One region of the Pantoea sp. PvP021 genome, then DNA from elsewhere that is predicted to be linked to it. Evidence: riboswitches for the same ligand, from Rfam matches in the RefSeq annotation. Region 1 holds a riboswitch; each other region holds the start of a gene.

Region 1 (7,742 bases):
TAAGGAGGGATACTCCAGTATCACCATCGCCGCCCGGGTGATAGTGCCTTCCTGCTCAAATCCAACGTCTGCCCCGCCGATAAAGCGGGGTGGCAGCACATCAAAGTCATCTTCTCGCACCACATCAGCGGCGCGTTGTAACTGCTCAGCGCGAAGTGCGGCAATATCCATGATTACTCCTGATGCCAGGGACGTGATAAACGGTGTACCGCCTCAACAAAGACGCCCGCATTTTCCGGTGGCACATCCAGATGAATACCATGACCCAGATTAAAGACATGCCCGGTGCCCGAGCCAAAGCGCTCCAGGATCCCAGCCACTTCCTGTTCGATACGCTCAGGTGCCGCATAGAGCATAGAAGGATCCATGTTGCCCTGCAGGGCGACTTTGTCGCCCACGCGACGGCGTGCGTCATCAATATCGGTGGTCCAGTCGAGACCCAGCGCGTCACAACCGGTGGCGGCCATCGCTTCCAGCCACTGTCCGCCGCCTTTGGTGAAGAGCGTCACCGGCACGCGGCGACCGTCGTTTTCACGCAGCAGGCCATCGACAATTTTGTGCATGTAATGGAGTGAGAATTCGCGGTAATCACGACCGGTCAGCACGCCACCCCAGGTATCAAACACCATAACGGACTGCGCACCGGCGCGGATCTGAGCATTGAGATAGAGGATGACGCTGTCGGCCAGCTTATCCAGCATCGCGTGGAGCGTAGCGGGATCGGCATACATCATCTTCTTAATTTTGGTAAACGCCTTGCTGCTCCCGCCTTCCACCATATAGGTGGCCAGCGTCCACGGACTGCCAGAGAAGCCAATCAGCGGCAGGTCGCCGTTCAGGTTCTTACGGATGGTACGGACAGCATTCATCACATAGCCCAGCTCCATTTCGGGATCGGGCACCGGTAAACGCTCAACGTCAGCGCGACAGGTCACAGGGTTTGAGAAACGCGGGCCTTCGCCGGTTTCAAAGTAGAGACCCAGTCCCATCGCATCCGGAATGGTCAGGATGTCACTGAAGAGGATGGCGGCATCCAGCGGATAACGGCGCAGCGGCTGCAGGGTGACTTCACAGGCCAGCTCGGCGTTTTTACACAGCGACATAAAGTCACCCGCCTGGGCGCGTGTCGCTTTGTACTCCGGCAAATAGCGCCCGGCTTGTCGCATCATCCAGACCGGCGTGACATCAACCGGCTGACGTAACAGGGCACGCAAATAACGATCGTTCTTCAGTTCACTCATCTCAACACTCTCTCAATAACAGGCGTGTAGTGTAGCACTTTCACACTTCGGCGCGGCACAGAGCGACGGTATCTTCAATCAGGCGGCGCGCCACGGTGCCTGGCGGTGGCAGCAACGGCAGCTCATCAAAACGGAACCAGGCCGCATCCAGCAGCTCTTTACCATCGTGCTGCAGATCGCCGCTGTCATACTCCGCCATAAAGGCTGTCATCAGCGATTGCGGGAAGGGCCACGGCTGGGAGGTAACGTAACGGACGTTTTTGACGCGGATATTGCTCTCTTCCATCACTTCGCGGGCAACGGCCTGCTCCAGCGTCTCGCCCACCTCCACAAAACCCGCCAGCACGGTGTAGACCTTGTTGCGATGGCGGGCATGATTCGCCAGCAGGATTTCATCACCGCGACGGATAGCCACAATGATGCAGGGTGCGATCTGCGGATAGTAACGCTCGCGGCAATGGCTGCAGAGACAGGCAAATTCATGTTTGCTTTGGTGCATTTCATGGCCGCAATAGCCGCACCAGCGATGAGAACGGTAGAATTCCGCCAGTTGCACACCGCGACCCACCAGCTGAAACAGCGCCACATCCTGATCGATCAGCTGTCGTACTGAGAACATATCGGCAGAACGCGGCTCACAAATCAGCCAGACTTTTTCGCCCTGCCACTCACCGATGGTCCGGGCTTTACTGCCGGTCAAACCAAATTTTTCGGCGTTTCCGTGGGGTAAATCACCTTGTGGCAACCAAAGTTTCTGTTCATGGCTGACAATCCACCATCCAGCGTCTACGCTTGAGATTTCGCATTGCATTTATTTCGTCATCCTTAGCGTCAACTCGCACGCTGAAGCCCTGATGTTAAGTGTGTAGATAAACAACTATAACTCACATGGAGTTAGATATGCTTAACCAGTTAGACGTCCTGGCTGAACGCGTAGGTGGCAGTAATGAACTGGTCGATTCGTGGCTTGAAGCCCGTCGTCAGCTACTGGTGACCTATTATCACCTGGTCGGACTTAAACCAAATAAAGAGGCGCTGACGCGTCTTGATGAGCAGGCTCTGGACAACTTCTGTCACGGTCTGGTCGATTATCTTTCTGCGGGTCACTTCAGTATCTATGAACGCGTGATCAGTGAAATGAGTGGCGACAGCCCGATGATTGCCGCCGCACAGATCTATCCACCGCTGGAAGCCAATACTGAGCGTCTGATGCAGCTGTATGACGGCCACCTGCAGCAGGCAATCGACGACGAGAACTGCATGACCTTCCAGCAGGCACTCTCCGAAGTGGGTGAAGTGCTGGAAGCACGCTTTACGCTGGAAGATAAGCTGATCCAGCTGGCATGGGATAACCAGCTTGTCCCCCCGCCGGTTGCCAATGACAGCCATATCGCGCGTCCGGCTTAATCATCATCTCCGGCAAAGGGGTTGAGATTATCCCGTAGCCCTTTTATGCTGAACAGGTTCTGAGGAGAGTGCTCCAAAGAACCTTTTTGATTTTTGCTTTGAAATATAAGGTTTTTACATCTGGCTCTGTTATCAGACACCAGCGTAAAAACAGCTTCTTGTCGGAGTGCCCAGTTGGGCTGAGACCGTTAATTCGGGATCCGCGGAACCTGATCAGGTTAGAACCTGCGAAGGGAACAAGAGTAAATATTCTCTGTATGCCAGCATGCTAACGCTGTCTATACGGTTACTCCTTCCGAACTCCGGACAAGCATCGTTCCCCCTTAACAGGATGATTGCTATGTCTGACCAAAAAACAACCCGTCGTGAACAGCGTGCCCAGGCGCAGGAATTTATTGATTCCCTGCAAAGCGGCAGTGCATTTCCCCAGTCCCGCCGCATCTGGATTACCGGCAGCCGCGAGGATATTCGCGTTCCCATGCGTGAAATCGTGCTAAGCCCGACTCACATCGGCGGCAGCAAAGAACAGCCTCTCTATGAGCAGAACGAAGCGGTACCGGTCTATGACACGGCGGGTGCCTATGGCGATCCCGCGGCACAGATCGATGTTCATCGGGGCCTGGAAAAGCTGCGCGCCCGCTGGATTGCTGAACGCGACGACAGCGAACTTCTCGAACAGAACAGCTCAGGCTATACCCAGCAGCGGCTGGCTGACGAGGGGCTGGATCATCTGCGTTTCGATCAACTGCCGACACCGCGCCGTGCCCGCGCAGGCTGCTGCGTCACGCAATTGCACTATGCCCGCCAGGGGATCATCACCCCGGAGATGGAATTTATCGCACTGCGGGAAAACATGGGCCGTGAGCGAATCCGCAGTGAGGTATTGCTGCAACAGCATCCCGGCCACAGTTTTGGCGCGCATCTGCCAGCCAGTATCACGCCCGAGTTTGTACGTCAGGAGGTCGCTGCCGGACGCGCCATTATCCCTGCCAATATCAATCACCCTGAATCGGAGCCGATGATCATTGGCCGCAACTTTCTGGTTAAGGTCAATGCCAACATCGGTAACTCGGCGGTGACCTCTTCTATTGAGGAAGAGGTGGAAAAACTGGTCTGGTCGACTCGCTGGGGTGCCGATACGGTGATGGATCTCTCTACCGGTCGTTATATTCATGAAACGCGCGAATGGATTTTGCGAAACAGCCCGGTGCCAATCGGTACAGTGCCGATTTATCAGGCGCTGGAAAAAGTGAATGGCGTGGCCGAGGCCCTGAACTGGGAAATATTCCGCGATACGCTGCTTGAGCAGGCGGAACAGGGTGTCGATTACTTCACTATCCACGCTGGCGTGCTGCTGCGTTATGTCCCGATGACGGCGAAACGTCTGACCGGAATTGTATCGCGGGGTGGATCTATCATGGCGAAATGGTGCCTGTCGCATCATCAGGAGAGCTTCCTGTATCAGCACTTCCGGGAGATTTGTGAAATCTGCGCCGCCTATGATGTCTCCCTGTCGCTGGGCGATGGCCTTCGTCCGGGTTCCATTCAGGATGCCAACGATGAGGCGCAGTTTGCCGAACTGCGTACCCTGGGCGAACTGACCCGTATTGCCTGGGAATATGACGTTCAGGTCATGATTGAAGGCCCGGGGCACGTCCCGATGCATATGATCCGCCGCAACATGACCGAACAGCTCGACCTGTGCGATGAAGCCCCCTTCTACACCCTTGGCCCGCTGACCACCGACATCGCGCCCGGCTATGACCATTTCACCTCCGGTATCGGTGCTGCCATGATTGGCTGGTTTGGTTGCGCCATGTTGTGTTACGTCACGCCCAAAGAGCATCTGGGTCTGCCGAACAAAGAGGATGTGAAGCAGGGATTGATCACCTACAAAATAGCAGCGCATGCCGCCGATCTGGCGAAAGGCCATCCGGGTGCGCAGATCCGTGATAACGCCATGTCCAAAGCGCGCTTTGAGTTCCGCTGGGAAGATCAGTTTAATCTGGCGCTGGATCCCCATACGGCGCGGGCTATGCATGATGAAACCCTGCCGCAGGAGTCGGGCAAAGTGGCCCATTTCTGCTCGATGTGTGGCCCTAAGTTCTGCTCGATGAAAATTTCACAGGAGGTGCGCGAGTTCGCAGCACGTCAGGATACGCGCGCCGAGCCCGTTGAAGTGGGCATGGCGCAGATGTCAGACCGTTTTCGTCGGCGCGGCGGTGAGCTTTATCATCCCGCCGATGCCATTAAGGAGGAGTAACGATGCCCGCATTTCCCGCTACCGCCCCGCGCCTGGGGCTTTATCCGGTGGTTGATAGCCCCGACTGGATTGAGCGCCTGCTGAAGATGGGCGTTCGTACACTGCAGCTGCGCATCAAAGATCAGCCCGATGAGGTCGCCGAGCCCGCCATCGCTCAGGCGATTGCAATGGGTAAACGCTATGACGCGCGCCTGTTTATCAATGACTACTGGCAGCTGGCGATAAAGCATCAGGCTTATGGCGTGCATCTGGGTCAGGAGGATCTCGATGTCGCCGATCTTGCCCGGATTCATCAGGCAGGATTGCGTCTGGGGCTCTCCACCCATGACGATGCTGAACTGGACCGCGCACTGGCAATCCAGCCCTCTTACATCGCGCTTGGACATATTTTCCCGACGCAGACCAAAGAGATGCCTTCTGCGCCGCAGGGCATTGAACAGCTGAAGCGGCATCTGACGCGCCTGACGCATATCCCCACCGTGGCAATTGGCGGTATTTCGATTGCTCGGGCACCTGACGTGCTGGCAACCGGCGTAGGGAGTATTGCGGTGGTGAGTGCGATTACCCAGGCAGATGACTGGCGTGAAGCAACACGTACTTTGCTGGCGCTGGCAGAGCTTCACCAATAAGGATTTGTGGAAGCTGTCCCGCATAGCGGCTGCAAAACCAGTAACGCCAGCGTTTCTGCCGGGAAAGCGGTGCGCAAAAGCGTAAGTTGCCGCTGGCGTGCTCTGATCCAAAACCTTAACGTGGCCTCCGTCAGGTTAAGGTTATCTGACCAGGGCCGGTTCCCTCCTCTTGCCGGCCCTGCTTCTTCTTTTCGCTATGCGAGAGTTGAAGCTGAAATCTGCGTTTCATGCTGGCACGAGAGCATGGCGCGTTCGACGGCTGCACCCACCAGCGCCAGCGCCTTTTCAGTCTGCTCGTTGATCGGCAGCCCGTAGTTTAAGCGCAGACAGTTACGGTATTTACCCGAGGCCGAAAAGAGTGAGCCTACGGCTATCTGAATTTTTGACTCGCGCAATTCGCGGTTGAGCCGGACCGCATCAAACGCTTCGGGGAGTTCTATCCACATCAGAAAACCGCCCTGAGGACGGGAAACGCAGATGCCGCAGGGAAAGTAGTGGCGCACCCAGCAGCTAAAGGTTTCATAGTTACGATGATAGATTTGCCGCATCCGGCGCAGATGGGGCTGATAATGGCCCTGGCGGATAAACTCGGAGACCGCATGCTGAGGCTGTGTGGCGGTGGAACCTGTGACGATATATTTCATGTGCAGTACACGGTCGCGATAGCGGCCGGGTGCAACCCAGCCGACACGCAAACCTGGCGCCAGCGTTTTGGAAAAGGAGCTGCACAGCAGAACCCGGCCATCGAGATCCAGCGCTTTAATGGTCGCTGGGCGCGGATATTCCCAGGCTAACTCACCATAAACATCATCTTCAATGACCGCCGCGTCAAACCGCTGCGCCAGTGCCAGCAATGCCCGCTTACGCGGCTCAGGCATGATAAATCCCAGCGGATTATTACAGTTCGGCACAACAACGACTGCTTTAATCGGCCATTGATCAAACGCCAGTTCCAGCGCTTCCAGGCTGATGCCGGTTACCGCATCGGTCGGGATCTCGATGGCACGAATGCCAAAGCCGCGCAGGGTTTGCATGATCCCGTGAAAAGAAGGCGACTCAACGGCAATGATATCGCCCGGCTCGCAGACCGCACGCACGGCTACCGATAACGCTTCATGGCAGCCGGTGGTAATAACAATGTCATCGGCGGTGAGCTGGCAACCGCTATCTATCGCCAGTCGTGCAACCTGTTGCCGCAGTGCGAGAACACCATAGAGGTTGTCATAATTGAGCAGCGCGATGTCCTGCTTCTGAGCCTGTCGGCTGAAGGCTTTCCACAGCGGCTTAAGCGTCGGTTGGGTCAGATCGGGCATGCCGCTTCCCAGCTGCAACACATCATCTTCCAGACGGCTGTTAATCAGCTCCAGCACCGCATCCCACTGCGTTACTTCAACCGGCCGCTGTGCGGGACGGGTCAGCGCAGGCATCGGGGGCGTCGCCTTACGCGAGGCCACAAAATAGCCAGAGCGCGACTGCGGCGTAATCATCTGCTTCTCTTCCAGCAGATGATAAGCCTGCTGCACGGTGCTGATACTGACGCCATGTTCGGCACTCAGACTGCGTACCGAGGGCAGGCGCTCACCACTGCGATATAAACCTTGTTCGATACGCTGAGCCAGCAGCGTGGCCAGATGTTCATATCGCGTCATTGTATTTCCTCTGACTCAGTAGCTGAGCATTAACCGGTACAGTTATGCCTCTTTTTTACCATTCAGATCGCCATTACCGCAATCTGTATGTTAAAGAAAGGTGATTTTTGCGTCTGTATCATACAGAGCGATCCGCTGAGAATAGTCCTCAGACAATTCACTGAGGGCACTATCATGGGATACGACGAGAATCGCGCAGCTAAACCGTTTACAGGCACGCCTTACCAGTTGGTTCGCTATCTTTGGCGCAGTTATAAACGCTGGCAGCTGAGGCGTGAGACGCGCGTCATCCTGTCGAAGCTGAGTGACAGTCAGCTGAAAGACATTGGCCTTGGCCGCAACGACTGGAATGTCTGAATCAGAGACAAAAAAAAACCCTGCCGAGGCAGGGTTTTTATCAGGCAAAGGACGATTAATCGTCTTTGTTGCCGCCGAGACCGGCGTTCAACAGTTCAGCCAGGCTGGCTGAGGCTTCATCCGCAGTAACCTGCGGTGCAACCGGAACTTCACCTGCCGCTTTGCGGCGCATACGATCCTGATGGTACGCATAACC
Region 2 (7,742 bases), on a different contig from region 1:
CGCCCGCTGCTTTCAGACGTACCTGAAGATGAACTGTGCGGCGTCGCGCCGGGCCGGGTGTTGCCCGTTAATGAACAGTGGCATCCGCACCTGATTGCAGGACTCTGTTCGATACCGGCCTTAGAGGCGGGCGATTCGGTATGGTGGCACTGTGATGTGATCCACGCCGTTGCACCGGTTGAAGATCAGCAGGGCTGGGGCAATGTGATGTATATCCCCGCTGCACCTATGTGTGACAAAAACCGCGCCTATGCCCGGCGGGTTGCACAGGCCCTGGAGCAGGGACGTTCACCGGGAGATTTTCCGCCAGAAGATTATGAAACAGAGTGGGGCCAGCGTTTTACGCTGCAGGATCTCAATCTTAACGGACGCCGGTCGCTGGATTTGTCCTGATCCCAATCCCGCGTTGTACACCAGCGCGGGATATCCCTGTTACACTGGAGCTTCTTTTTTTCTGCGAAACGCAATTATGAACCCGCGACATCATCAGATTATTCAACTGGTTAATAGCCGGGGCAGCGTAACGGTCAGCGAACTGGCGCAGCTTACCGGGGTTTCTGAAGTGACGGTGCGGCAGGATCTCACGCTGCTGGAACGCGACCGGTTGCTGCGGCGGGTTCACGGTTCCGCGCTGGCGCTGGACAGCGATAACGTCGGCACCCGCATGAATACCCGCTATCCCATCAAGCAGGCGCTGGCACGACATGCGGCCAGCCTGGTTCAGGCGGGTGAATCGGTGTTCATCGAAGGCGGCAGCACCAATGCGCTGCTGGCGCGTGCGCTGGCTGACCGCGCCGATCTTACGCTGATTACCGTCAGTCACTATATTGCCCAGCTTCTTCGGGAAGCCACTTGTGAGGTGATTGTGCTCGGTGGCCTGCTGCAGAAAAGCAGTGAGTCAGTAGTCGGCCCGCTGACGCGGTATTCCATCCAGCAGGTTCATTTTCATCGGGCATTTGTTGGCGTGGATGGCTGGCATCCGGAGACCGGTTTTACCGGCCGCAACATGCTGCGCTGTGATGTGGTGGATGCCGTGCTGGCGAAAGGCGCTGAGAGCTATGCCCTGACAGACGCCTCCAAGTTTGGTCAGATTCACCCCTATCCGCTCTCATCCGGTTATCAGGTCGGGCATGTGATTACCGATGAGACGCTGGATGCGGCGACGGTAGCGCAGCTCAGGGAACAGGCGATAGAGGTGATACAGATCGCCGCAGGTTAAGCAGAACGGCCGGGGCCTTTAGTAACGGAGCCCCGCAGCATCAGGCTGGCCGTGAAAGGTGCCTGAGTATGCCAGTCTCCGCCATCCAGCATGGTCAGCAGGCGGTTAATCGTCTCATCGATCATCTCGGTGACCGGCAGTTTCATGCTGGATAACGACGGCGTGATGAAGGGCGCCAGCGGAATATCATCGAAGCCAATCACCGAAACCTGCCCGGGTACCGCGATGTTGCATTCAGTCAGACGTTTGATGGCACCAATCGCCATCTCATCATTACTCGCCACCAGCGCGCTGAATGTCACCCTGCGTTCCAGCAGCTGGTCCACGGCCGCCATACCGCTCTGCGCCGTCCATTTACCGGTCACGATTCGCCGGGAATCGGCTTCAATGCCCTGTGCGGTCAGCGCAGCGTGATAGCCGGAAAGCCGCTCCACGCCGGTCGGCGAATCGAGCGAACCGGTGATAAACGCGATCTCGCGATGCCCCTGATTCAGCAGATGGCTCACCGCCGCAGCGCTGCTGGCATGCTGATCGCTGTAAATGCAGTAGCTATGGTTGACGCGCAGCCGCCGGTTGATCACCAGTATCGGCTGTTTGTGCCGGGAGATAATCGCATCCAGCGCGTCAATGCTCAGGAAGCGCGGATAGATAATAATGCCGTCACAGCGCAGATCGAGCAGAAACTGTATCGCCGCCTCTTCCTGCTCAGCGGTGTGTTTGCCGTCCGCCAGAATCAGCTGGCGGCCCTGCTGCTCCAGTATGCGCGCGGAGTGTGCCATTAGTTCAGTGAAGTAGCTGCCGCTGTAGAGCGTATTGGTGATCACCAGTCCAATGGTCTGAGAGGTTTTTGTCGCCAGGTTGCGCGCCAGCAGATTGGGCCGGTATCCGGTTTCGGCAATCGCCTTCAGTACTTTTTCGCGCTTTTCCTGCCCGACATAGCCATTGCCCGAGAGCACACGTGACACTGTCGCTTTTGAGACGCCCGCCCTGTTTGCCACTTCCTGAATCGTTGCCATGGTGATGCTCCTTTGCTGCGTCGTCCTGCAGTCTACCTAAGCCTCTCAATCTTGGAAATATTTACCCCGCCTTAGTATGAAGTTACCTGGCAGCATCAGGTGATGGAGTTCACAAAAAAGAGATCTTGATGATTTTGACGCTTGTCGGCGCTGTGAAAGCACTTCATGATTTTGTGAAACCGGTTTCCTATTTGCCTGTCCGCAGGCGCAAAAACATAAAAACTTTGACCGATTTACCCTACAGAGAAGAGCGATCATGCCCAGAAATTATGCCGAGGTGTCACGCGCCATCGTCGATGCGCTAGGCGGCCTCACCAATATCGAAGCCGTAACCCACTGCATGACCCGCCTGCGGTTTGTGTTGAAAGATGAAAACCAGGTCGACTATCCCCGGCTCAAGGCGATCAATGGCGTTATGGGCGTGGTGCACAACGACACTCAATGCCAGGTGATCATTGGTAACAACGTGTCACAGGCTTATCAGGCGGTGCTGGAGCTGGGATCGCCCGCAGCGACATCGACTGCACCCGTAAAACGTAAAATCACGCTGCGAGGCATCGGCGCCGGTATTCTTGATGCGCTGGTGGGCACCATGTCGCCGCTGATTCCGGCCATTATTGGCGGGTCAATGGTTAAGCTGCTGGCGATGATCCTGGATATGGCGGGCGTGTTTGAGAAAGGCTCATCAACGCTGGTCATCCTCAACGTGATTGGCGATGGCGCATTCTTCTTCCTGCCGATCATGGTGGCCGCCTCTGCGGCGCTGAAATTCAAAACGAACATGTCGCTGGCGATCGCCATTGCCGGTGTACTGGTTCATCCCAACTTTGTTGAACTGATGGCGAAAGCGGCACAGGGTCAGGCGGTGGAATTTGCTTACATCCCGGTGACCGCGGTGAAATATACCTACACCGTAATCCCGGCGCTGGTGATGACCTGGATCCTGTCGCACATCGAGCGCGGCGTGGATCGTATTACCCCTGCCGTCACTAAAAACTTCCTGAAACCGATGCTGATTGTGCTGATTGCGGCACCCATCGCGATTGTGCTGATTGGTCCGATTGGTATCTGGATCGGCAGCGGCATCTCCGCGCTGGTCTACACCGTGCATGGCTATCTTGGCTGGCTTTCCGTCGCGATTATGGGCGCAATCTGGCCGCTGCTGGTGATGACCGGGATGCATCGGGTGTTCACCCCCACCATCATCCAGACCATTGCCGAAACCGGCAAAGAGGGCATGGTGATGCCGTCAGAGATTGGTGCCAACCTCTCGCTGGGGGGATCGTCGCTGGCGGTGGCGTTCCGGACCAAAAACCGTGAACTGCGCCAGACCGCGCTGGCAGCGGCGGCATCAGCGATTATTGCCGGCATTTCAGAACCGGCGCTGTATGGCGTTGCGGTCCGTTTAAAACGACCGCTGATCGCCTGTCTGATCAGTGGTTTTATCTGTGGCGCGGTCGCGGGCATTGGCGGGCTGGCCAGCCACTCCATGGCCTCTCCCGGCCTGTTTACCAGCGTACAGTTCTTCGATCCCACCAATCCCATGAGTATTGTCTGGGTCGGTGCGGTCATGGTGTTGTCTGTGGTGCTGTCATTTGTGCTGACGCTGCTGTTAGGTTTTGAAGATATTCCTGAAACCGAGCCCGAAACCAACACCGCACCCGAAAGCGCAACGCAACCTGCGCCCGTTACCGAACGCGCTAACGCGATTAATAGCCACTAAAGGAAAGGGTCACGCTGACCCGGAAAAGAGGATTGCATGTCTGATTCAAGGTTTCCGCAAGGATTTTTATGGGGCGGCGCACTGGCCGCCAACCAGAGTGAAGGCGGCTTTCGTGAAGGCGGAAAGGGCTTAACCACCGTCGACATGATTCCACATGGCCTGCACCGTATGCCGGTCAAACTCGGTCTGGAAAAGCGTTTTACCCTGCGTGACGATGAATTTTATCCCAGCCATGAAGCCATCGATTTTTATCACCGCTATCCGGAAGACATTGCGCTGATGGCGGAGATGGGGTTCAGCGTGTTCCGCACGTCGATTGCCTGGAGCCGTCTCTATCCCAATGGCGATGAACTGACGCCCAATCCGCAAGGCATCGCCTTTTACCGCGCGGTCTTTGAGGAGTGCCGGAAATATAATATCGAACCGCTGGTCACGCTCTGTCACTTTGATGTGCCGATGCATCTGGTGACTGAATATGGCTCGTGGCGCAATCGCAAAATGGTCGACTTTTTTGCCCGCTATGCCCGCAGCTGCTTTGAGGCGTTTGATGGCCTGGTGAAATACTGGCTGACCTTCAATGAGATTAATATCCTGCTGCACAGCCCCTTTTCCGGCGCCGGTCTGGTGTTCGAACCCGGTGAGAACAAGGATCAGGTAAAGTATCAGGCGGCCCATCATGAACTGGTCGCCAGCGCGCTGGTGACGCGCATCGCGCATGAAGTGAATCCGATGAACCAGGTCGGCTGCATGCTGGCAGGCGGCAACTTCTATCCCTGGTCGAGCAAGCCGGAAGATGTCTGGGCTGCGCTGGAAAAGGATCGCGAAAACCTGTTCTTTATTGACGTGCAGGCGCGTGGGGCCTATCCGGCCTACGCCGCCCGCGTATTCCGTGAAAAAGGTGTGACGCTTGAGATCGCTGACGGCGATGACGACATTCTGAAAAACAGCGTCGATTTTGTCTCGTTCAGCTACTACGCCTCACGTTGCGCCTCGGCCGAGATGAACGAGCAGAACAGCAGCGCCGCCAATGTGGTGAAATCCCTGACCAATCCCCATGTACCGCGCAGTGAGTGGGGCTGGGGTATCGATCCGCTCGGCTTACGCATCACGATGAATATGATGTATGACCGCTATCAGAAGCCGCTGTTTCTGGTGGAGAATGGCCTGGGCGCGCGCGATGAGATCGAATCAAATGGCGAGATCAACGATGATTACCGCATCAGCTATCTGCGCGAACATATCCGCGCCATGGGCGACGCGATCGAGGATGGCGTGCCAGTGATGGGTTACACCAGCTGGGGCTGTATCGATCTGGTTGCCGCCTCAACGGGTGAAATGAGCAAGCGCTACGGATTTGTCTATGTTGACCGCGACGACCTGGGTAACGGCACGCTGGCGCGCACGCGGAAGAAATCCTTCTGGTGGTACAAAAAAGTCATTGCCAGTAATGGTGCGGATCTTGAGTGACAACGTCACTTAAAAGCTATCGTCATGCTGTTACTGGCGCGACAGCAACGCCGGAACAGAACGCTTATTTCTGCCGTTGTACTCCGGCAGTAATTATCGTATAACCAATGTCTCCGAGGGGTGTCCTGTAATGGGCTGAGATGGCGTAAGCCGAACCCTTTGAACCTGATCTGGGTCATGCCAGCGAAGGGACGGGTCGGCAGATTTTCTGCGTCATCTCCTGCAACATTCCCTGTTCCAGACCGTATGCCCGGATCTCCCTGTTACTGGAGATCCTATGTCACATCCGCTTTTCGACACCGGCTTTTATGGTCGTCTGCGCCAGCAGGCGGGCAGTCAATGGCACGCCTATATCGGGCACGATTTTGTGCGGCAACTCGGTCAGGGCACCCTGCCATCCGCCGCCTTCCGCCACTATCTCACCCAGGATTTTCTGTTTCTGCTGCACTTCGCCCGTGCCTGGGGCTTGCTGATCAGCAAACTTTCCGAGCCAGCAGCCTTACGCAGCGCAACGGCATCGCTTAACGCCATCGTCAGCGAACTGCCACTTCACCTGGCTTACTGCCAGCAATGGGGTATCAGCGAGGCGGCTATGGCGAGTGAACCCGAGGCAGTGGAAACGCTCAACTACACCCGCTACGTGCTGGACGTGGGTCACACCGGGGATGCGCTGGAGCTGCTGACCGCGCTGATGCCGTGCGTTGCCGGTTACGCTGAAATTGGCCTGACACTACTGCATGATCCCGCAACCCGCTTTGAGGGGAACCCTTACGCGGCATGGATAGAAAATTACGGCGACGAAGCCTATCTGGCTGGCGTTCGCTCCTCACTTTCACTGTTTGAAACCCTGGCCCGGCAGCGCGCCGGTGAACACCGGTTTAACCCGCTGGCGGAGATTTTTACCACTGCAACCCGGCTGGAAGCCGCTTTCTGGCAGATGGGTCTCAACCATGCTGCCGCCCAGCGGATCAGCTCATGAACCTGCCGTGCCATCCGGTGCCGCCAGGCATTTCAATTCGCCAGCTCAGCCTGAATTATGGCCAGCAGCCACTCTTCAGCCAGCTTGATCTGGAGATCGCGGGCGGTGCTTTTACCGCTTTACTGGGTGCCAGCGGCGTCGGAAAAAGCAGCCTGATGCGGGTCATTGCTGGTCTGACGCCACCCACCGCCGGGCAGGTCAGCGGCAGCGACGGCCTGCCACTGACCGGACGCATCGCCTGGATGGGGCAACAGGATCTGCTCTATCCGTGGCTCACGGTTGAACAAAATGTCTGTCTCGCCAGCCGCCTGAGAGGTGAAAGGGCCGATCGCGACTGGGCGCAGCATCTGATGATGCGGGTAGGTCTGAGCCATTCTGCAAATGCGCGACCCGCGACTCTTTCTGGCGGGATGCGTCAGCGCGCCGCGCTGGCCCGCACCCTCTACACCCGTCAGCCCGTTGTGCTGATGGATGAGCCCTTCTCCGCACTGGATGCCCTCACCCGCGCTCAGATCCAGACGCTGGCCGCAGAAGTGCTGGTCGGACACACCGTGCTACTGATTACCCATGACGCCGCCGAAGCCTGTCGGCTCAGTCACCACATGCTGGTGATCGGTTCTGCGGGAATTGAAACCTGCCCGCCCCTGGCGGGTCAGCCACCGCGGGCTGCAGACGACATACAGGTATTGCAGAGTCAGGCCGCATTGCTGAAGCAGCTGAGCAGGATTGCGGGATGAGATTACACAAAGGTTTTGCCAGTCTTCACCGTGGAGTGATGCTGTTTGCCGGACTGATTGCGCTGTGGTGGCTCGCCACACTGAGTTCGGTTCCGGCCTTTCTGCTGCCCTCACCCGCTGCGGTCACCATCGCACTGTGGCAAAACGCAGGTTATCTCGGCCATCACACTTTGATTACCCTGACCGAGATCGTCAGCGGCATGGCCCTCGGCGTGCTGCTGGGGAGCGTGCTGGCGCTGGGCATGACCTTTTCACCGTGGCTGCAGCGCTGGATGATGCCGCTGGTGATCACCAGCCAGGCGATTCCGGTTTTTGCCCTGGCGCCGCTGCTGGTGCTCTGGTTTGGTTTCGGCATGGGCGCCAAAGTCGCGATGGCCGTCCTGGTAATCTTCTTCCCGGTGACCTCCGCCTTTTTTGATGGCCTGCGTCGCGTCACGCCCGGCTATCTCGATCTGGCTCGCACGCTGGGCGCATCACCTGCAGCGCAACTGCGCCATGTCCGGCTGTTAGCCGCGCTGCCCGCCCTGGGCTCAGGATTGCGGATGGCGGCAGCCGTCGCGCCAATAGGCGCAATCATCGGTGAATGGGTCGGCTCGGCCGA
Region 3 (7,742 bases), on a different contig from region 1:
TGACAGATGCCAGCCCCAACCCCAGCCATGCATAATGTATCTGTGCGCCAGTGCAGCCGTTATCTCCATTCCGATAACAGTGACCAGAACAATCAGGGCATTCCAAATCCACAACATAGTTTCTCCCGAACATGCATCCTGCAAAATGGCGCAGAGGTACAATTTTAACAGAGATTGGGGAAAACAGTGTTCAGGAGAAAAATAAGGGAACACGCTGTTGAAGCTTGAGTGAGGACCATCCTGATATTTGTGTAGGACGCAGCCTTTAAAGCAGATCGTGATTCAGCGGGGTGCGAAAAGCGTGGCGTGCCGCGGTCATTAACTGACTGGCGGTGACGGTCGTGGGTAATCGCATCAGAATTTTGCTGGCCTGCCAGTAACAGAGCAGCATGACCTCATCCTCCTCTTTTTCAGCCAGTTCATGCAGCCGGGCGCGCAGTGATAACACATCAATGGTCTGCTGCTCGTCAAGCATGTCAGAGATCGTCTGATTGATGACGTGATGGAGAGTTTTCCAGGTGAGATCGGTATGCAAAATTAACCTCTTCTAACGCTTATCAGCTCCGGGCAAACAAACAGCAGTGAAGCAGCTTAAATGGCTGCATCCTGCAAAAGATTGCACACTGCTGACAACTATAGCTGTTCGTGGGCGGCTACGCCGTGCCAGCAGTTGAAAATGCCAAAGTTGGCAATTCTAACGACTAATGGACCTGTCTGTCGCGTATTACACGCGACTCATCAGCTGATTGCTGTTTTTTGTAACAATTGCGGCTGATTCTTAATTGGCTGATGTCAGAGGGATTTGCCAGGGTAAACAGGTTTCCCGTCTCGTTAATGTTCAAGGAGTTGTCGATGAGTCAGCACGCTGATGTACTGGTATGGGGCCACGGCCCTGAGATCTTTGAAGTCTTTCTGGAACCCACCTGTCCTTTTTCGGTGCGCGCCTTCAATAAATTCGACGCGTTACTGGCGCACGCGGGTGAAGAGAACATCACCCTGAAGATCCGTCTGCAATCACAGCCGTGGCACCTCTATTCCGGGCTGATAGTGCGCTATATCCTTGCCGCTGCCTGCGAAAGCAAAGAGGCCGCGAAAAAGGTGATGCAGGCGGTAGCCGATCACCGTGAAGAGTTTGAGTTCACCGATCACTGTACCGGTCCGAACCGCGATGCCACGCCGAATCAAATCCTCGCCCGCCTGAAAGAGGTCAGCGGCGTAGATGCCAGCGCCGCGTTTGATCAGCCTGACCTGCAGAACGCCATTAAATGGCACTGCAAATATGCCCGCCAGAACGGCATTCACGTTTCACCGACCTTTATGGTAAACGGTCTGGTACAGCCCGAAATCAGCAGCGGTGACGATATAGCGCACTGGGCAAGCTTTCTGATTCGTTAATATTAGTGCGCGGCTGTGCCCGGCCGCGCCAGACTGAGTCTCTCCTTTGCGACCCCACTCACGCTCAAACTCAATATCCTGATAATTAAGCCTGTTTTCCCATGTGGAGGCCGGGTAAGCTGTACCGCTATCAGCAGCAGACGGTGGGATTAAAGCCGCTGCTGTTGTTCATCTTAACGGCACCGCTGGCCTGCATGGCGATAACCTGACGTTACGCCGGGCCCACACGCCTAATTCATTGAGGATTTGCTGATGACGATGACGCTGCAACAACTGCAGGACAAATATCCGGGTGCCTTCACAGATGCATTTGGTGACTCCCCGGAATTAGCCAGCGAGCTCGCAACGCTGATTATTGCCGGTAAGAAAGTGGCCACCTGCGGGTCGTTGCGGAGCTGGCAGGATCAGGAAGCATTGCCTCAACCGGGCGGTTACAGCATTGTTCTCAACGGCGAACAGCAGCCCGTCTGCGTGATCCGCACCACCGGCTTGTTCCTGACGCGCTTTGATCGCGTCACGCCAGAGATGGCGATGCTGGAGGGTGAAGGCGATCTGAGCCTCGACCACTGGCGTCAGGAACATCAGCGCTACTTCGAGCGTGAAGGCTATTTTCACAGCGAAATGGAGCTGATCTTCGAGACGTTCCAGCTGGTCGAGGTGGTCTAAACCGGCACGCTACAGCGTGTTTGCCGCCACCAGCGCAAGCCGCGCAATCCCCCGCGCGGCAAGGTTCTCAGCCGCCTGGGCTGCGCGCATGCCACTGGCACACACCAGTACCACACGCTGATTGACCGGCGGTTGCCAGGCCGCTATCTGCTGCGGCAGAATTCGCACCACCCGCTCGGCCACACTGACCGGTGCCTCTTCCAGGCTGCGCAACTCCACTATGCAATCATCCTCCATCAGCATGGCCCGATCGATAAAGGGCGTGCCGGGCGCGTCAGGTTCAGGTGCGTCATCAAAACGAAACTGCCTGATATGCCAGTCAACAAAGTCACAGTGGATCATGCAGCCGAGCGGCGATGGCGTTAGTTTTAACAATACGCTCAGCGCCATCTGTGCCTGCATTGCGCCCAGCGTCGCTACCGCCGGTCCCATTACGCCTGCCGTATTGCAGTTACCCGAGGCCGTGGGCAGCTGCGGGAACAGCGCGCGATAGCCAGGCGCACCGCCACAGAATCCGCCAACATAGCCTTTGCGTCCCAGCACCGAGGCGCAGATCAGCGGCAGGCCTGCCGGATAACAGACATCGGAGAGCTGATAAGTAATAGCGAAGTTATCCGCCGCATCCACCACCAGATCGATTCCCTCCAGCGCCTGCGGCAGTTGACTGGCGCTTAGCGCGTGTGGATGCGCCTCAACGTGGCAGTCAGGATTGCGCTGCGCCAGCGCACGCTGAGCGCAAAATACTTTCTGCTGGCCCACATCGTCGACGCCAAACAGCGTCTGCCGGTGGAGGTTGTGCAGTTCAACCCGATCGCCATCGTAAAGACGGATAAATCCCACACCCGCGCCTGCCAGTAACGGCAGCAGCGTCGCACTAAGCCCGCCCGCCCCCACCACCAGCACCTTTGCCCTGCTCAGCCGCTGCTGCCCCGCTTCACCAATCTCTGGCAACATCGTCTGTCGCTGATAACGCTCCATCGCTGCTCCTTAACTGAATTGTGCCAGACCAAAAATAGGCGTAGAGGCAGACGCCATGTCGCGCTGCTCCATCAATCCCGCCTGAAACGCTTCGTGTCCGCCGTGGATCGCAGCAGCAAAGGCACCGGCCATGCGCACCGGATCGCGCGCTTTTGCCACCGCCGTGTTGAGCAGCACGCCATCAAAACCCATCTCCATCGCCTGAGCCGCCTGGCCAGGTGCGCCAATGCCCGCATCAATAATCAACGGCACATCTTTAAACCACGCACGCATAGCGCGCAGCCCCTCGATATTACGCAGCCCCTGGCCGGAGCCGATCGGCGCGCCCCAGGGCATCAGCACTTCACAGCCCGCTTCCAGCAATTTTTCGCCGACAATCAGATCTTCCGTAGTGTAGGGAAACACCTGGAACCCGTCAGCGCAGAGAATCCGTGCGGCCTCAACCAGGGCAAAAGGATCGGGCTGCAGCGTGTCGGCATGGCCAATCACCTCCAGCTTGATCCACGGTGTGTCGAACAGTTCACGCGCCATCTGCGCCGTCGTCACCGCCTCTTTCACCGTGTGGCAGCCTGCCGTATTCGGCAGAATACGTTTGTTGAGCTGTTGCAGCAGCGTGCGGAAAGCGCCGCCTTCACTGCCTTCCCGCCGCAGGCTGACGGTAATAATCTCCGCGCCTGACGCGTTGATCGCCTGATGCAGAATGTCCGGTGACGGATAACCGGCCGTGCCGAGCAGAAATCGGGATTGCGGAGTAAATTGATAGAACATGGTTAACCTCCCTGCATCGGTGACAGGATTTCGAGCTGGTTGCCCGCCTCAAGTTGCTGGCTGGCATAGCGGCTACGCGGTACAAACTCCCCGTTCAGCGCGGTGGCGACGGTCCGCGGATCGATCTGCTGCTCCGCCATAAGCTCCGCCAGCGTCGTTGCGCCGGTTTCAATCGTGCGTCCATTCAGTTCAACGCGCATGAGTTATCTCCTGAGTCAGTTGCAGCATAAGTTTTTCAGCCATGATCGGGGCCAGCAAAAAGCCGTGGCGGTACAGGCCGTTAAGTGAGAAACGGCCATTTTCGTAGCGGACTTCCGGCAGGTTCTGCCGGTAAGCAGGACGCAGACCGGTGCCGCTCTCCACGATCCGCGCTTCGGCAAGCGCCGGATGCAGGCTGTAAGCGGCGCTGAGCAATTCCATCATCGCCCGGGCGCTGATCGGGCTGCTGTCGTGGCTTTCCACCATGGTGGCTCCCAGCATGAAGTGGCCCCCGGCACGCGGCACCAGATAGCAGGGAAAGCGCGGGTGCAGCAGCCGGACAGGACGGGAGAGTTGTACGTCGGATGTGTGCAGGATCACCATTTCGCCCCGCACGGCGCGCAGGGCGGGCTGCCGATCGGTGGCGTGGATGCCACGGCAGTCGATGATTTTGCCGCCGGGTTTACCGCTGTGAAAGGGGACGCCAGCCTGTTGCAGTTTGTCGCGCAGTTGCTGCAAGGCGCGGCGCGGATCGAGATGCGCCTCTGCGGCGAAAAACAGGCCGCGGGCAAAGCGGTTTTCCAGTGCGGGTTCAATGTCACCGGGAGAGACCCACTGATGCTGCTGCGTCATGCTGGCGAAGCGCGTCAGTTCGCGGCTGTCACGCGGCGGAGCAACCACCAGCGTGCCCTGCTGTTCCACGCCATCAACGCGTTTCGCCCACCAGCTGGCCGCGTGCTGGCCCCATTCGATCACCTGTGGCGGTGCGCTTTCTGCTTCACACCAGGGCGCGAGCATGCCGCCCGCCCAGTGCGAGGCCGCACGGCAGTCAGGCTGAGTAATAACTTCGACCGTTTCTCCCCGCTCCAGCAGCAGCGTGGCGACACAAAGCCCGGCAACGCCGCTGCCGAGCACCGACCAGCGGCTCATGGTGTCCACCGGACAGGAAAAGAAAGATTCAGGATGAGATTTTTCAATTTGGCCTCGTTATCCGTTAACGAAGACCCGTGATACAGAGGGAAAAGGCAGGAACGTTGCGAATGCGCCCCTGCGGCAAGTATCTGATGAGATACCCGTCTTCCTACGCCAGTATCAACTGGGTCAGGTTCTAAGGGTCGCTAAGCCGCGCGGTGCGCTATTAGCCTCTCAGTCTCTCTGGCGAGACTCCCCTGACGGGTTTAGTTGTAAGTTAAGCAGACAGCTTCGTCAAGCAGACTGCATGGAACCGGGTCAGAAAATCGGACTTAACCGGCAGAACCGAAATGCCAGTCAGTTGCGGTTGCCAGCGTCACAAAGGGGCCCGCCAGCGTCTGGTTGTGATGCGCAATAATCTTCTCCGCAGAGAGGTAGGGATTATCGACGGTGGTGTGCGCATCGGAAATCAGTACGACGTTAAAACCCAGCTCCGGGGCTGCCCGACAGGTAGTATCAACGCAGAACTCCGTTTTCATCCCCGCAATCACCAGTTGCTTAATGCCCTTTTGCCTCAGCTGAAGCTGCAGGCCAGTATCCCTGAAACAGCTGGGATATCTTTTGGTGAAGACGACATCACTCTGCGGGTTAACCTGCAATTCCGGGATCAGGCGCGTCAGCGGGCTTTGCTCATTAAAAGGGGAATCATCAGGGCCGATATGGCGTGCGAAAAAGAGGGGGACGGCAGAAGCCCGAGCTTTAGTAATGAGAAGTGAGATGGTCGACAAGATCGAATTTGCGGCGAAGGGAGCCTCGGGACCATTAAAAAGGCCATGCTGCATGTCGATAATTAAAAGTGCACTTTCAGATGTAACCATGACGTGTCTCCATTCAGTTTTAAGAACGGAGAACAGCTCCCCGTCCGGTTCGGCGGGGAGTGAGAATCAGTTGTGTCAGGTGCCTGTCACAGAGTCGCTCACGCCGCCGCCAGAGGCGGTGGTGGTGACGGTTGTGAAAGACAGAACTGACATAAACATTTTCTGACCCTGAGTTAATGCGTTCGGTGAAGTCACCCTCAGAAGGATGGCGCTGACATCTACATTACCCTGTACGCCGTCGCTTTTAAAGCGCCTGCAGCGATTGGGTTACCGCATCGGTTATTTCACGAATGCGCGGTTCGGCGCGGCGATAGTAAGTCCATTTCCCGACTTTGCTGGCTTCAACCAGCCCCGCATTGTGAAGTGCTTTCAGGCATAACGAGGTGGCGGGCTGTGATAAGCCCGCCTTGTCCTGTATGAGGCTGGCACAGACGCCATACTGATCGAAGGGATAGAGCTGGGTATAGCCCGCAAACGCTTCGTCAGGATTTTTAAGCCACTTCAGCACTGCCACTCTGGTCGGGTTGGACAGTAACTTCAGGGCATTTTCGGGGGACATGCCGCCTCACAGAATATCAGGATGGATAAAATGGATAGTCAGTATAGCCTTTCTCAGTGCCGCCATACAGGGAGGCGTGATCGACCTCATTCAGCGGATATCCTGATTTAATCCGCGCGGGCAAATCGGGATTAGCGATAAATGAGCGGCCAAAACCAAACAGATCGCCCCAGCCTTTTTCCAGCACATGCTGCGCTTTTTCAGCCGTGTAGCGACCCGAGTAGATGATCGGAGAGCGGAATGTTTCCCGCAGCGCGACACGGAAGCTCTCTGGCATCTCCGGGCTGTTGTCCCAGTCGGCTTCAGCAATGGAGAGATAGCCAACTTCCAGCTCGTTCAGCAGGGCTGCTGCGCGGATGTAGGTCGCGTGTGGATCACTTTCAACCAGACCGAGATAGACGCGCTCTTCGTCGGTACTGGTAAACAGAGGCGCAAATCTGACGCCAACGCGGTGGCTGCCAAATACCGAGCTGACCGCCTCAACGACTTCTCGCAGGAAGCGCAGACGATTCTCAGCAGAGCCGCCATATTCATCCGTACGGAAGTTGGTGTGCTCAGAAATAAACTGGTTAATCAGATACCCGTTGGCGGAATGCAGTTCCACACCGTCGAAACCGGCCGCTTTGGCATTCTCCGCCGCGCGTCGGTAAAGCTCTACAATCTCTTTAACTTCCGATGTAGTCAGTGCGCGTGGCTCGCTGGGTGCGGTCAATATGCCGGCGTCGGGTCCGGTTTCAATAAATACCCGGACGTTATCGGCTGCGATGGCTGAAGGGGCAACGGGTGCCTGCTTGCCCGGCTGCAGTTCATTATGCGACACGCGGCCAACATGCCAGAGCTGGCAGAAAATCGTGGCCCCTTGCTGATGTACTGCCTCTGTAACCTTTTTCCAGCCTGCGATCTGCGCTTCGCTGTGGATCCCCGGCGTCCATGCATAGCCCTGCCCGCGAGGCTCAATCTGGGTGCCTTCGGTGATCATCAGTCCCGCGCTGGAACGCTGGCGGTAGTACTCCACCATCATCTCGCCGGGAATGTTGCCCGGTTGTTCACTGCGGCAACGCGTCAGTGGCGGCAGTACAATGCGGTTACGAAGCTGAAGGTCGCCCAGACTCAAGGGGGTAAAAAGTGACGGCATGACAAAAAATCCTCTGATGTGTGAAGAGGCGACATTATATTTACACATTTAAATTTGTAAATGTGTAATCTGTGCTTTTTGTCCAGGGCGGTATCGGTGGTTTCTGGCAGAGGGTCACTATCAGGGTGGAGTGCTGACAGCGCGTGGGATTAACAGTCTCTCAGCGCAGCGCCTGACTGCGTAACGTCAGGAGGAGATCCTGCAGACGCCGCTTTCAGGCAAATTGCTTCGCCGGGACGGAGGTGCTGCCTGC
Region 4 (7,742 bases), on a different contig from region 1:
TCCAGCGTGCTGGCATCACCGTTGGCCGGGCCGAGCATAAAGACCTGGCGCTGACCGCATCCCTCCAGCCCGATGCAGTAAAGCTCGCCATGCTGTGTGGTTTCAATGTCCAGCGAGACCCATTTCAGCGGCGGGCGATAGTCGGGATGGGGTTTGAGCCGCGCATTGACCACGCTGTCTCCGCGCTGCTCGCCGTCAAACCAGACCGGCGCGGTAATAAAACGCTCCATCAGGTAGCGCTCCGGCGGACGGATATCGGCTTCATAGACCGGAATACCCTCTTCGCGCAGCCGTTTTTCAATGCGCTGTAGCTGGCGGTTCTGCTGGCAGTAGAGGCCGAAAACCGGGCGACGCCGAAAATCTTTCAGCGCCAGCGACTGAATCCGAAACTGACGTTCATCTTTCAGTAATTCGCTGACCTGCGCCTGAAATTCCTCAGGAATAAACGCGACGGACTCCTGCACCGGCAGCACCACGCGCTGCGCGCCCGCATCGGTCGCGAGCCAGAGGATAATTTCGGTGCCATGCGGGCTGTCGCGCCAGTGGCGGGTGAGCAGAAAACCTGCACGGGGCATATTCAGATGTTCTCCGGACTCAGCATTTCAGGATGAGAAAACCGCTTCAGTATAACATGGATATTTATACAGTTCCCGCCACCCGCTTTTGTCAACATTGTCCTACAATTCTTGCCTTGACGCTGTGTGGCTGGCTCAGGACAATCCAGCCTTCTGCTTTTACTTAGGATGATTATGGAAGCCTGGATTCAACAACTGATTACGCAGTCCCTGGAGTGGGCGCTGTTTGCCGTTGCGCTGGTGACGTTTCTTGAGTCGCTGGCGCTGGTCGGGCTGTTGCTGCCAGGTACGGTGATGATGGCCAGTCTGGGCGCGCTGGTCGGCAGTGGCGAACTTGGCCTTTACCCGGCCTGGGCGGCGGGCTTTGCGGGCTGCCTGATTGGTGACTGGGTTTCCTACGGCATCGGCTGGAAATTTCAGGGGCCGCTGCATCGCTGGAAGTATCTGCAAAAGTATAAAGGCCTGCTGGATAAAACCGAGCACGCCCTGCATCAGCACAGCATGTTTACGATTCTGGTCGGACGCTTTGTTGGCCCCACGCGTCCGCTGATCCCGCTGGCGGCCGGTATGCTGGAGCTGCCGGTGCGTAAATTCCTGCCGCCGAACATTATCGGCTGCATTCTCTGGCCGCCGCTCTATCTGCTGCCCGGTATTCTGGCGGGTGTGGCGATCGATGTGCCCAAAGCCGCGCAGGGCGGCAGCTTTAAATGGCTGTTACTCGGCGCAGCACTGCTGATCTGGCTGGGTGTCTGGTTATGCTGGCGCTGGTGGCGCAGCGGCAAGAGTCGCGACTGGGCATCGGCCTGGCTGCCGCCTGAGCGCCTGCGCTGGGCAGGGCCGCTGGGGCTGGTGATTGCCGTCGCGGCTTTCGTCGGTATTCAGTTCCATCCGATGATGCCCATTTTCCGTCATCTGCTGTGGCAGGTTTTCTTCGCCTGAATCGCTTAACGACGCGGGATGCCGAGCACGTCGGCCTCCCGCGTGTCGCCCGACAGTAACTGTCGGGTCTCGCCATCCCAGTAAACCCGGCCATCCACAATCACCACGCTGCGCGGCGCAATCTGCTGGGCATCTTCCAGACTGTGCGACACCATCAGCAGCGTGATGCTGCGCGCTTCACACACCGAACGCACCAGTTGCAGCATCTCTCCGCGCAGCGCGGGATCCAGCGCAGAAAAAGGCTCATCCAGCAGCAGCACCGGACGGTCACGTAGCAGACAGCGTGCCAGCGCCACGCGCTGTCGCTGTCCGCCTGACAGCTCGCCCGGCAGGCGCGTCAGCAGATCGCCTAATCCCACCTGATCGGCCAGCGCTGCAAGCTGCTGGCGCTGCCCGGCGCTCAGCTTCAGTCCGGGGTGCAATCCCAGCGCCATGTTCTGCTGCACGCTGAGGTGCGGAAACAGGTTGTTCTCCTGAAACAGCATCGAAACCGGCCGTCTGGCCGGCACGCTGTGGGTGTGCTCCTGGCCGTCAATCATCAGGGTGCCCTGTTTCACCGGCAGGAAACCGGCAATCAGGCTCAGCAGGGTGCTTTTACCGGCCCCGCTGGGGCCGAGGATCGCGATGCGCTCGCCGCGGGTGGCTTTGAGACTAAAGCGCATCGGCAGATGCTGATAAAGGTACGTGAGGTTATTCAGTGTCAGCATGGCGGCCTGGTAATTTTTCCATCAGGGTGAACAGCAACAAACAGAGCAGCAGCAGCAGCAGCGCGGTCACTGCACCGTCAGCACCGCGATAGGCACCGATCTGTTGATAAAGGTAGAACGGCAGGGTGCGGAAATCGGCAGTACCAAACAGCGCCACCACGCCAAAATCACCGATCGACAGCACGCAGGCAAAGGCCAGCGCCTGGGCCAGCGGACGTTTCAGCGCCCGCAGTTCAATCAGCCGCAGCCGGTTCCAGCCGTGGATATCCAGCGAATCACAGAGTCTGCCGTAACGCTCCGCGACGTCACGCATCGGGTTCTCCAGCACTTTCAGCGCATAGGGAATGGCGATCAGCGCATTGGTGAAGATCACCAGCCCGTCCGCCGACGCCGGCAGACCAATGGTGGCGTTAAACAACAGGAAAAAGCCGGTGGCGAGCACGATGCCTGGCATCGCCAGAATCAGCATGCCGCTGGTGTCGATAAGGGTTGCCGCCGCCGGGCGCTGACGCAGGCGCAGCTCGCGGCTGCTCCACAGCAGCATCATGGTCAGCACCACACAGAGCAGACCGGCGCCGGTGGCGATGCGCAGTGAGGTAAACGTCGCCTGCCAGAGTGCAGGCTGCGCCAGCGCGCCGCGCAGTCCGCCGTGCAGACCATCGATGATGACCGCCGCCAGCGGGGGCAGCAGCAGGATCAGCGCCAGCAGGATCAGCAGCGCATCAACCAGCTGCGCCCCGCGCGAATCCTGCGGATCGCGCCAGCCATTCAGCTGGCTGGTTCCGGCGGGAATCGCTTTGCTGAAGCGCTGGCTGAGCAGCACCAGCGTCACGCAGCAGCCAAGTTGGATCAGCGCCAGCAGTGCAGCGCGCCCCGGATCGTAGTCATAACTCAGCGCCTGGAAAATCGCCAGCTCGATGGTCGTCGCCTGCGGGCCGCCGCCCAGTGAGAGCACGGTAGCAAAGCTGGCGAAACAGAGCATGAAGATCAGCGCGCCGGTCGGCAGCAGCTGACGCCGCAGCCATGGCCACTCCAGCAGACGAAAATGGTGCCAGCCGCGCAGGTCGAGCTGTGCCGCCAGCTGACGCTGTTCCGCCGGAATGCTCTCCAGCGCCTGCAGCATCAGGCGGGTCGCCAGCGGCAGGTTAAAGAAGACGTGCGCCAGCAAAATGCCCGACAGACCGTAGGGAGAGAAGTGGTAATCAATCCCTGCCAGCTGGCACAGCTGCGCCAGCCAGCCGACACGACCATAGACGGTGAGCAGACCAAATACCGCCACCAGCACCGGCAGTACCAGGGTCATGGCGCACAGACGCAGCAGCAGCTGACGGCCAGGGAAACGGCGTCGATAGAGCGCGCGCGCCAGCGGTATCGCCGGCAGCAGCGACAACAGCGCGGAGAGCAGCGCCTGACCAAAAGAGAAGGCGATAACGTGATGCAGGTAATCATCCTGCAGCACGCTGCGCCAGTCATTCTCTGGCGCGGCGCTCCAGAGTGCACCGAAGGCCAGCAGCGCCACGCTGATTAACAGCAGCGTGGCGAGCGAACCGGGGATAAGCCAGCGCGGCATCAGCGGCTGACGGCGCGTTGCCACTGGCTGATCCAGCCTGAACGCTGGCTGGCAACCTCTTCCGGCGAGAACTGCAGGGCGGTGGCGGGCACAGTGAGCGCGCTAAAACCGGCAGGCAGCGGCGTGTCGATTACCGGGTACATCCAGTTACCGGTCGGGATAGTGCGCTGGAAGTCGGGTGACACCATAAACTTCATGAATTGCTGTGCCAGCGCCGGCTGTTTGCTGCTGGCTAACTGCGCGGCAACTTCAACCTGCAGATAGTGGCCCTCTGCAAACGGCGCGGCGGCATAGTTCTCTTTTTTCTCTTCGATGATGTGGTAAGCCGGTGAGGTGGTGTAGCTCAGCACCAGATCGCCTTCGCCCTTGAGGAACAGGCCATAGGCTTCACTCCAGCCTTTGGTCACCGTCACGGTTTTCTGCGCCAGCTTTTGCCACGCCTGCGGTGCCTGATCGCCATAGACTTTCTGCATCCACAACAGCAGACCTAAGCCGGGGGTGCTGGTACGGGGATCTTCGTAGATCACCCGCCACTTCTCCGGGCTGTCGACCAGCTCTTTCAGGCTTTTTGGCGGATTCTTCAGCCGGGTTTTGTCATAGACAAACGCGAAGTAGCCATAATCAAACGGCACGAAAGTGGTGTTGTGCCAGCCGCCGGGCAGTTTTAATGTCGAGGAATCGACCTGACTTTCGGCAAACAGACCGGTTTTCTGCGCCGCCTGTACCAGATTGTTATCCAGCCCCAGTACCAGATCGGCTTTGCTGTTTTTCCCTTCCATGCGCACGCGGTTCAGCAGCGACACGCCATCTTCCAGCGTGACGAATTTCAGCTCGCAGTTGCACTGCGCCTCGAAGGCTTTTTTAACCGCCGGGCCAGGGCCCCAGTCAGCGGAGAAGGAGTCGTAGGTGTAGACCGTGAGAACCGGCTTAGCCGCCAGAACGGGGGCGGAGAGTAACAGCAGCACCGGCAGAACTTTGTTTAACACTTTGCGCTCCTTCAGGAGAATAGGGGATGAGTCGCAAAGGATCTGAGCACAGAGGCCTCCCAAATCCCTACGTCGGTATTAACCGAATCAGGTTCGACGGGTATCTCTCAGCTGCTTGCTGGTGACAGGCGGCACCCCGTTGAGAACGTCACATTCTAGTCATTTCAGCGCCGGGGCGAAAGCCTCACAGCGCGGGTGGCGCGAACCAGGCGGATTTAAAATCAAACCAGCCCAGCGTATTCATCCGAACGCCGCGCATGCTGCGCTGACCTTCAAGCAGCAGCCAGTGGTGAAACAGCGGATGAAGACCCGCTTCTTCGACTAACTGTTTACTCCATTCGGCCAGCGGCAGCGTTTTCTCGCGCCAGCGGGCCGCATCGCTGTGCCAGTCGATCGGCAGACAGTGATGCAGCAACGGGATCTCATAAAGCTGCGCAAACAGAGAGTAATTCAGCGGCAGGGTAAAGTTCACGCTGCCAAGCCAGATATCACTTTCCGCTTCGCCCTGATACCAGCTTTCGTAGCTGATCTCGCGGGTCTCCAGCGTGACGCCATGCTCTGCCAGCAGCGGACGCAGCGCGTTAGCGATGCCTTCATGCTCCACGTGCTGGCTGTACCAGGTCAGCGTCAGGTGGGTTAAGCCGGGCGGTTTTTCCACTGGCGTCAGGTCGCGCCGGTGATGCCAGCGCGGCAGCAGGCCATACGCCGGAAACCAGTAGCGCTGGTAGCCGACACCGGCGTGATTGAGCAGGGCGATAGGATTAAACAGGTAGCTGACCCAGCGCCGGACCGCCTCGTTGCGTCCCTGTTCTGAACGCTGGTCGAACAGCAGATAGTAGCAGCCCTCTTCAAGACGGCTCTCCTCCTGAACCTCATCGGCTCCGTCGCCCTGCAGGCGGACACCGGCATAGACCAGCTCATCGCTGATGTCGGGCAGTACCCAGATAGAGACATCATCAATCAGGGCGCGAAAACCAAAATAGTCATCAAACGCTTCGATCTTCAGCTGACTCTCCTGATTGCGGATCACCCGGTAAGGACCGGTGCCAACGGGCTGGCGGGCAAAATCGTGCAGCGTCGGCCATTCGCGCGGCAGGATCATCGCACTGACGCTGCCCAGCAGCCAGGGCAACCCTTCATCGGGCTGGCTTAAGCGGATATCCAGCGTCCAGGGCGCGGGCGAGTCGATCTGCTCGATATGGGAAAAGAGCGGATGAGGGCGCTGACGCTCAAGCGTGGCCAGCACATCCTCCATCTCCAGTTCTCTGCCGTGATGAAAGCGAATCGCCGGACGCAGAAAGAAGCGCCAGTGAAGCGGGGAAGTCTGCTGCCAGTGGTGCGCAATATCGGGCTCGATTTCCCCGTTTTCCTCATTTATCCGCGTCAGGCCGTTGAAAATCTGTCGCGCAATGTGGGTTTCGGAGCGCCGCAGCGGCGAACCGGGCAGCAGATTGAGCAGCGGACGATAGTAGAGCACCCGCAGGATATGCTTGCCCTGACGGAAACTGCGGCCCAGATGCGCGGCGATCATCTGCCGTACCTGATTTTTATCGCCCACCAGCTGGACCAGCTGATCGATGCGATCCTGCTCCAGCAAATCCTCGGCACGTTGCTGCTGCAAAGCCAGTCCGGTATAGCAGAAGGTAAGCTGTGAACGCTTGCCGCGTCCGGCTTCCGCCTGCCAGATTAGCCAGCCCGCGGCCTGCATCCGGTTGAGCAGATTGCGCATATGGCGGCGCGAGCAGTGCAGCAGGTCAGCCAGTTCGCTAAGGGTAATCTCCTGCGTTTGCCCCTGACAGCTCTGCCACAGGCGAATGAACTGCTGCTTCAGACGTGATGAGGACATAAAAGAGGAACTCCCGATGAAAAGCGCTCTGTTTTTCTTGCCCTATTTTAAGAGCAAACTTTACGTTATGGGAAGAGCGGGAGGCATTCAGCACTGAATGGCGTTCGACCCTGACTTCGCTGTTCAGCGGAGTGCTTTTCTGAGTAGGGTGCATTTACACCGCCAGCAGATGATCTCTGCTGGCTTTTTTCATGTTGCGCGGTATCGTCTACCCTTCTTTTTCCCCTCTGTTTGTTCTGTAAGGGATTTCGGTATGAAATCGCTGTTAACGCGGCAGCGCCGCATCAATCCGGTTTACCTCGCTTTTATGGTCGCCTCGTTCATGCTGGGCATCGCGGGCGCACTGCAGGCGCCGACGCTCAGCCTGTTTCTGACGCGCGAGGTGCAGGCGCGGCCCTTCTGGGTCGGACTGTTTTTCACCATCAATGCGGTGGCCGGTATCGTGGTGAGCATGCTGGTGGCAAAGCGTTCTGACAGCGTCGGCGATCGTCGTCATATCATTCTCTTTTGCTGCCTGATGGCGCTGGTCAATGCGCTGCTGTTTGCTTTTACCCGCCACTATCTGACCTTGCTGACGCTGGGCGTGCTGCTGTCGGCGCTGGCCAGCGTCTCGATGCCTCAGCTGTTTGCGCTGGCGCGGGAATATGCCGATCAGTCGGCGCGTGAAGCGGTGATGTTCAGTTCGGTGATGCGTGCGCAGCTGTCGCTGGCGTGGGTGATTGGGCCGCCGCTCTCCTTCGCGCTGGCGCTGAACTACGGCTTTGTAACGCTATTTATGGTGGCCGCCGCGCTGTTTCTGATCTGTATCCTGCTGGTCTGGTTCACCGTGCCGTCGGTGCCACGTTCGCAGCCCCTGATGCAAAGCGGCGGGCTGCCGCTAAGTGGCTGGCGCGATCGGGATGTGCGTTTACTGTTCCTGGCCTCAGTCGCGATGTGGACCTGCAACACTATGTATATCATCGATATGCCGCTCTATATCAGCACCACGCTGGGCCTGCCCGAGAAGCTGGCCGGTCTGCTGATGGGGACGGCGGCGGGGCTGGAGATCCCGGTGATGCTGCTGGCCGGACATTACGCGCGGCGTATCGGCAAGCGCCGGTTAATGCTGATCGCGGTGGC

Evidence for each region. Region 1 has a riboswitch for thiamine pyrophosphate ahead of thiC (phosphomethylpyrimidine synthase ThiC). Riboswitches for the same ligand answer to the same signal wherever they lie in the genome.
Region 2: linked by a shared signal. The riboswitch ahead of ACVKSX_RS11070 (TenA family protein) and the one ahead of thiC (phosphomethylpyrimidine synthase ThiC) in region 1 are both predicted to bind thiamine pyrophosphate.
Region 3: linked by a shared signal. The riboswitch ahead of ACVKSX_RS09910 (FAD-dependent oxidoreductase) and the one ahead of thiC (phosphomethylpyrimidine synthase ThiC) in region 1 are both predicted to bind thiamine pyrophosphate.
Region 4: linked by a shared signal. The riboswitch ahead of thiB (thiamine ABC transporter substrate binding subunit) and the one ahead of thiC (phosphomethylpyrimidine synthase ThiC) in region 1 are both predicted to bind thiamine pyrophosphate.

What each region holds. Positions count from the first base shown of each region.
Region 1 covers NZ_JBSRXX010000016.1:5,711-13,452, forward strand. Annotated here, with positions in the region: gene nfi (deoxyribonuclease V) at 1-171, opposite strand, end outside; gene hemE (uroporphyrinogen decarboxylase) at 174-1,241, opposite strand; gene nudC (NAD(+) diphosphatase) at 1,282-2,052, opposite strand; gene ACVKSX_RS23505 (Rsd/AlgQ family anti-sigma factor) at 2,142-2,648, shown strand; TPP riboswitch at 2,801-2,901, shown strand; gene thiC (phosphomethylpyrimidine synthase ThiC) at 2,989-4,911, shown strand; gene thiE (thiamine phosphate synthase) at 4,914-5,540, shown strand; gene ACVKSX_RS23520 (aminotransferase-like domain-containing protein) at 5,735-7,189, opposite strand; gene ACVKSX_RS23525 (DUF1127 domain-containing protein) at 7,364-7,546, shown strand; gene rpoC (DNA-directed RNA polymerase subunit beta') at 7,602-7,742, opposite strand, start outside.
Region 2 covers NZ_JBSRXX010000002.1:407,383-415,124, reverse strand. Annotated here, with positions in the region: gene ACVKSX_RS11095 (DUF1479 domain-containing protein) at 1-393, shown strand, start outside; gene ACVKSX_RS11090 (DeoR/GlpR family DNA-binding transcription regulator) at 470-1,219, shown strand; gene ACVKSX_RS11085 (LacI family DNA-binding transcriptional regulator) at 1,216-2,235, opposite strand; gene ascF (PTS cellobiose/arbutin/salicin transporter subunit IIBC) at 2,492-3,958, shown strand; gene ACVKSX_RS11075 (6-phospho-beta-glucosidase) at 3,995-5,425, shown strand; TPP riboswitch at 5,532-5,634, shown strand; gene ACVKSX_RS11070 (TenA family protein) at 5,703-6,404, shown strand; gene ACVKSX_RS11065 (ABC transporter ATP-binding protein) at 6,401-7,141, shown strand; gene ACVKSX_RS11060 (ABC transporter permease) at 7,138-7,742, shown strand, end outside.
Region 3 covers NZ_JBSRXX010000002.1:169,641-177,382, forward strand. Annotated here, with positions in the region: gene ACVKSX_RS09875 (sterol desaturase family protein) at 1-117, opposite strand, end outside; gene ACVKSX_RS09880 (hypothetical protein) at 266-535, opposite strand; gene ACVKSX_RS09885 (DsbA family protein) at 853-1,395, shown strand; gene ACVKSX_RS09890 (ASCH domain-containing protein) at 1,648-2,061, shown strand; gene ACVKSX_RS09895 (HesA/MoeB/ThiF family protein) at 2,071-3,039, opposite strand; gene ACVKSX_RS09900 (thiazole synthase) at 3,049-3,807, opposite strand; gene thiS (sulfur carrier protein ThiS) at 3,810-4,007, opposite strand; gene ACVKSX_RS09910 (FAD-dependent oxidoreductase) at 3,997-4,935, opposite strand; TPP riboswitch at 5,067-5,186, opposite strand; gene ACVKSX_RS09915 (cysteine hydrolase family protein) at 5,250-5,795, opposite strand; gene ACVKSX_RS09920 (ArsR/SmtB family transcription factor) at 6,040-6,354, opposite strand; gene ACVKSX_RS09925 (alkene reductase) at 6,371-7,489, opposite strand.
Region 4 covers NZ_JBSRXX010000009.1:430-8,171, reverse strand. Annotated here, with positions in the region: gene polB (DNA polymerase II) at 1-581, opposite strand, end outside; gene ACVKSX_RS19145 (DedA family protein) at 750-1,514, shown strand; gene thiQ (thiamine ABC transporter ATP-binding protein ThiQ) at 1,520-2,221, opposite strand; gene thiP (thiamine/thiamine pyrophosphate ABC transporter permease ThiP) at 2,205-3,815, opposite strand; gene thiB (thiamine ABC transporter substrate binding subunit) at 3,791-4,777, opposite strand; TPP riboswitch at 4,824-4,926, opposite strand; gene sgrR (HTH-type transcriptional regulator SgrR) at 4,962-6,623, opposite strand; gene ACVKSX_RS19120 (MFS transporter) at 6,877-7,742, shown strand, end outside.